One region of the Bacillus sp. DTU_2020_1000418_1_SI_GHA_SEK_038 genome, then DNA from elsewhere that is predicted to be linked to it. Evidence: riboswitches for the same ligand, from Rfam matches in the RefSeq annotation. Region 1 holds a riboswitch; the other holds the start of a gene.
The links. Region 1 has a riboswitch for cyclic di-GMP ahead of RRV45_RS05095 (anti-repressor SinI family protein). Riboswitches for the same ligand answer to the same signal wherever they lie in the genome.
Positions count from the first base shown of each region.

Region 1 (3,159 bases):
GAATATGACGAATTCAAAATTCCCGGGGCAGTCAATGTCCCTTTATTTACGAATGAAGAACGAGCGATGATCGGAACTATTTATAAACAGGAAGGGTCAGATATGGCAAAGTGGCGAGCGATGGAAGTCGTTTCTCCAAAGCTCCCTTCCATATTGGGGCAGATCAAGGGCATTCGGGAAGAAGGCAAGCATCCTGTTATTTATTGCTGGAGAGGCGGAATGCGCAGTCAATCGGTTGCTACCTTTCTATCATTTGCAGGAATATCCATTCATCGATTGGCTGGGGGATATCGGGCCTACCGGCAATTTATACTTGAAGAAATACCTGGGCTAATCCCTTCTCGAGCCATATCCATACACGGCATGACAGGTGTAGGCAAAACCGAAGTATTGGAAAAATTAAAGGAAAAAGGCATGCCTGTCATTAATTTAGAAGCACTCGCCCGCCATCGTGGCTCCATCTTTGGATCGTTTGGTTTATTCGAAGGACATAATCAAAAAACTTTTGACTCCCTTCTCTTTCAAACCTTATGGGAAGTAAAGGACTCCCCATTTTTCCTAGTAGAGGCCGAAAGTAAACGGATTGGCAAGGTGGTTCAGCCTGATGAATTGCTGGCAATAAAACATCAAGGCTTTAATATTAACCTTCAAGCGTCATTATCCTCTCGTATCGAGCGGATTTATCGAGAGTATGTAGAGCCTTATCAGCATGAACAGTGGTTTCATGATAAAGTTATGGAACGGTTAAAATATATTTTTAAACGAATAAAGGATTCAGACATTATAGCCGCTTTAAATGAGGCAGCAAGAAATAAAAACTATAAATTGATCATTCAAGTTCTGCTAGAAGAATATTACGATCCTCGGTATTCCCATAAGCAACTAGATTATGTGGGAGCGTTTCATCATATTGAAGCTGAAAATACGGAGAAAGCAGTCGAAGAGATTTTGAAGTTATTGGAAACAAAAAGTGCTCTATCAAAGTAATTTGAGCACTTTTTGTTTTTTCTTTATTCTTATTAAAATTAAGGACAAAAAAATAAATACTTATTCGAATATTATGATAAGATGTTAGTATATTTTTTGAACATATTGTTCTTAATATGGAACTATTGAACTATTTTTGTTATGATGATTTTATATATTCGATGATAAGGTGTGTGAGATTGGATGATCGGTGATCGCGTAAAATTACTTCGTAAAGAAAAGAAAATGTCGTTATCCGAGCTTGCCGAACAAGCTGGTGTGGCCAAGTCTTACTTAAGTTCACTAGAAAGAAACCTGCAAACCAATCCTTCCATACAATTTCTTGAAAAAATCGCAGCTGTCCTTCATGTTCCGGTTGATCATTTAATTCATGAACAGCCGAATACAGATGAATTGGATTCGGATTGGGTCGATATCGTTCAAGAAGCGATGAATTCAGGTGTTTCGAAAGAACAATTCCGGGAATTTCTCGAATTTAATAAATGGAGAATTGATCAGAATAAATAGATACATTGGCTATTTCTAAAAAGATGCAGAAGCAAGGTAGGTAAGCTATGAGCTTCTGCGTCTTTTTTGCAATGGGTTCCTTGTCAAACCGCCATATGCGCACATGTTCTCTAAGTTATTCATCCCGAATAAAACCCGTTCACATGCACACATATGGCAAAATCAACAACAATCACTAATCTCCCTTTGCAAAATAAAAAGCATTCCTATAAAGAACGGCAGTCCTTTAAGAAACACTTAGCTTTCTGTTCTATTATCTCTATTCAGCCACTTTCCAAGCTAGCTTTTTTACCCCATTTTTTAATAAGAACTCCCTAATTTCCTCTTTCTCAATCCCCATTTGCTTCGCCTTTACAATTAACTCCATCCACTCACTGTCTAGTAATTCCAGTTGGACTCTTGTTTTCCCCACACTCTTCCCCCCAAAATACGAATCGTATTCCAGGCAATCCAGCCATCTTGGTATGGAATCTGCCTTTTCTATGAGCTGCCTGCTATAATGAGTTTATGCAGCAAATCTTAAAAAAGAACACTTCATTCATACTTTAGACCTGTGACTTTGCGTCCCTATCTTTCAATAGGTTTGCCTTTTTCTGAAGCTTATCTCATAGGTAAAATATCGTCTAATTTTATTGTAATGGATAGGCTGTTGATAAATGTGTTATATTTTGTCAATTTTCAAATAATTTTTTACTCTTTTTTCTACAAATTACCACATTTTTTACATATTCACCGTTAGACTCTAATTAATCCTAGAAAAAAAGTCTATTATTAACTAGTTTCTAACATAATCGTGTTAAATATAGTCGAAATTCTTTTAAATCATTTATATGAGGGTTATGATCCAAATGGCATGAATTACAAAGACAACCGTATATATACCAGTGGCTGCTAGGGCTAAATGATGTACAATTTTTTTTTGAGGAAGTTTTTTAATAAAAAGGAATATACATAGAGCAGCTGATAGAATAACTTTAAAACCTAGAAAATAGAACGGATTTTTTTGGTAAAGGGCATTCATGATGGGATTACTTTCCTCAATTAAAGAAAACTGAATACCGAAAAATGTGACTAAACCATCGTACAAATTCAGTAAAGCTAAATAAAGAAAGATCTTTTTTAAATCGTTGTTCACTTATTATCATTCCCGACCAATACTAGTAATAAAAGGGCCTTGATCGCATTATTTCCAATCAAGGCCTTTGATTATCTCTTATACGTCTTTTTTGATATAGGAGAAAACCACCGCCTGCAGTCATTAATATGACCCCTATTAATAAATAGTTATACATATTTGTGGCTGTTGAAGGTAAGATTTGTCCCTTTACGATTGGTGCATCCAATTCTTCAATAGGAATGGAACGTATAGGTATCGGCATAGCCGTATCCTCTTCCGTAGCAGGATTTTCTATATTATTATTTTGATCATTTCCTTGATCTGACCTCGTTTCAGGACTGGTAGTAGGGGGTGCAGCATTATCATCTATTGGATCGGTGACAGTGGTTGAATCAGAATCTTGGTTTGGATTAGGATCTGGACTAGGCTCAGGAACAGGATTTGGATTTGGATTTGGATTTGGATTAGGTTCAGGATTTGGATTTTGACCTGATTTTTCTATTACAAACCTTAACTCAAAATCAAAAGCTAAACCTTGAAATTCATTC
Region 1 covers NZ_CP135435.1:1,020,313-1,023,471, reverse strand. Annotated here, with positions in the region: gene mnmH (tRNA 2-selenouridine(34) synthase MnmH) at 1-987, shown strand, start outside; gene RRV45_RS05100 (helix-turn-helix domain-containing protein) at 1,171-1,494, shown strand; gene RRV45_RS05095 (anti-repressor SinI family protein) at 1,754-1,906, opposite strand; cyclic di-GMP riboswitch class I at 1,936-2,092, opposite strand; gene RRV45_RS22085 (DUF5658 family protein) at 2,321-2,629, opposite strand; gene RRV45_RS05090 (LPXTG cell wall anchor domain-containing protein) at 2,688-3,159, opposite strand, start outside.

Region 2 (3,159 bases), 280 kb from region 1:
GATTAAGATGCAGATAACATTAATCAAAAAATGGAGGAATAACAATGGAATTATCGATTTTATTAGAATATGGCTGGGTATTGCTGCTATTGATTGGGATAGAAGGACTTTTGGCAGCTGACAATGCATTAGTGCTAGCTATTATGGTTAGACATCTTCCTGAACAGGAAAGAAGAAAGGCATTATTTTATGGGCTGGCAGGGGCCTTTGTATTCCGATTTGGTTCTCTATTTGCCATTTCATTTCTTGTTGATATCTGGCAGGTTCAAGCAGTTGGTGCACTTTATTTATTATTTATTGCTTTAAATCATATATTTAGAAAGCTTATCGTAAAAAAGGGAAAAGAAAAAGCAACTCCCCAAGACGAAAAGAAAAAGGCTGGCTTCTGGATGACTGTTTTTAAAGTGGAACTAGCGGATATCGCCTTTGCGATTGACTCAATTTTAGCAGCGGTAGCTCTTGCGGTAGCACTTCCGAATACAAGCCTGCCGAACATTGGAGGCCTTGACGGAGGAAAATTTATTGTCATTTTTGCCGGAGGATTTATCGGTTTAATTATCATGCGATTTGCAGCAAATGTATTTGTTAAGCTGCTGCAAACAAAGCCTGGTTTGGAAATTGCAGCTTTTCTTATTGTAGGATGGGTCGGAGTGAAACTATCCGTTTATACCCTGTCCCACCCAGCATTAGCGGTACTGCCGGCAGAATTTGCACACTCCATAGAATGGAAAATTATTTTCTATGCCGTTCTCATTTTGATCGCTGTAGGTGGATGGTTTTTTTCCAAGGAGAAAAAGGAAATGATGACAGAGGAGAAAGCGAGTTAAGGATCAGAACTAGAAGGTTAACCAAATTGGTTAACCTCTTTTTAATGAAATGACTTAGTTAAAATTCGCCGGGCACCATTCCTTGGTGAATTTCATCAGGTTCGCAAATAAATGAGGTGGTTTCGCAAACAAACTGAGTCGTTTCGCAAACAAATCCTGTAATTTTGTAAATACCATGGGAAAAATGCCTGCCCCCGGCATACGGGAGCGCAGGCACACTTTAATTTTGATATTTTTTCCTTTTTAATTATTGATTTTTAGGACTTTATCACTATAATAAAGTGATATCGAGGAAAAAGCATAAAATTATGGAAGCGATGAAGAATCATTTGTATTTGGGCACTTTGAATGGTTCTGAGCGAGTAGTGCAACCGATCCTAATAGATATAGGGTCGTTTTTTTTTTTTTTTGAAACCTTGGAAAATGCCAATTCTGAGTAAGAATGGGTGTGCTCAGGATTAAGAAGTTCTGTCAGCCATTATCCAGTGATGAATTTGAAATATATATAAATCTACTATAATCAAATAAAGGGGTAATTTAAGAATGAAATATAATGGATTCTACAAAAGACAAGAAGGATTTCGACTGGCTTTTAATGAACCTATCCCAGCCACATTTACAATTTTAAATCTAGAAGGAAAAGTCGATGACAGCCAAAATGGATTTTTTCATATTTTAGATATGAGTGTAAAAGGAGCAAAAATCATCTCTATTAAACAAATCCACATCCCTAACTTCCATATAAAAATGGAATGTGTAATTGTTGATGAACCCATTCAAATGGATGGTGAATTAATTTGGGAAAAGAAGAGAAATAATGAATTTATTTACGGAGTAAGTTTTATCCCTAAATCGTATTCGGAACAACAATTGTTACAAGAACTAAAAAAGTATGTTATTAAAAATAAATCTTCATAAAGGGCGCTTTTCTATACTTCGCAAAGATAACAAAGTTTTGGGAACTATTGGTACATTAAGGACGTATATAATAGAGGAAAAAACGGTCCCACTCCACTAAGATTTATTGAAACGTCTTGAAGATTTAACGACATATGGAGTTGCATAGTACGAATAGAGAGGCAGGGAGATAATGTCAAGCTCGTCAGTATTAGGAAATGATCGAATTGTTACATTAGATGTTATAAGAGGATTTGCGATCCTTGGCATATTTTTAGTGAATATGCCATCTTTTACAGGAAGCGAATTTATGGTTTATACAGGCCTAGATAAAACCATTCGAATGCTGTTTGATATGTTTATCCAAACCAAATTCTATACAATCTTCTCATTTTTATTTGGACTTGGATTTTATATTTTTATGACACGAGCGGAGGATAGAGGGGAAAAAGTATTCCGTCTATTTTCAAAAAGGCTATTTGCTCTGCTGTTATTCGGTATTTTCCATCTTGTATTTCTTTGGGAAGGCGACATTTTGCATTCTTATGCGTTAATTGGATTCTTTTTATTATTATTCTATCGCAGGAAGGCAAAAACGGTCCTTATTTGGGGACTCATACTTATCCTTTTCTTTCAATTTTTAACAGGTGCTTCAGCATTGTTAGCGTATGTTGGCGAACAATTTGACGAATCATTAAATATTTCGGGACAGCTGCAAATGGAAAGGATGGAAGAGGGAGAAAAGAAGATAGAGGCCTATACAAGTTTATCATACCTTGAATTGTTAAAATGGCGTATTCCGAATGAACTAAAAGAAATAATCATGAACGAACCTTTTGTTATTCCGGATGTTCTTGGGATGTTTTTACTTGGTTTGTATGCAGGGAAAATTAATTTGTTCCGAAGGGTTAATGAATTAAAGCGAAGGCTTCGTATTATCCAGCTTATTACACTGTTAATCAGTATTCTTCCACTGGCCGCCATTGTTTTTAGTTACTTGAAGCTAGAAGAAGTAGTGTTTATGCACAGTCTTGGAAACTATTTTTATCTTCATTTTAGCGGATTTACATTATCTATTTTCTATATTGTCACGATTGCACTCATGCTGGAAAAGCAAATATGGCAGCGTATATTAAATCCGTTTCGCTATGCAGGGCAAATGGCGCTTACAAATTATTTATGTCAGACGTTTTTTGGTGTCATTGTATTTTACGGGTTCGGTTTGTTCGGGCAAATAACGCTAGCAATGGGGCTCTTAATTTCACTTATCTTTTATTTTGTACAAATAATCTTTAGCTATCTTTGGTTAAAAAAATTCCAATTTGGACCTTTTGAATGGTTATGGCGAGTGATGACATATGGAAAAGTACAACAATTTAGAAGGACGTAAGTAATTGAATACAAAGATAGTACAGCTGGAAATTCTTTGTGAATG
Region 2 covers NZ_CP135435.1:738,324-741,482, forward strand. Annotated here, with positions in the region: gene RRV45_RS03735 (TerC family protein) at 45-827, shown strand; cyclic di-GMP riboswitch class II at 1,129-1,213, shown strand; gene RRV45_RS03740 (PilZ domain-containing protein) at 1,371-1,745, shown strand; gene RRV45_RS03745 (DUF418 domain-containing protein) at 1,918-3,114, shown strand.
Region 2: another riboswitch for cyclic di-GMP. It lies ahead of RRV45_RS03740 (PilZ domain-containing protein); the one in region 1 lies ahead of RRV45_RS05095 (anti-repressor SinI family protein).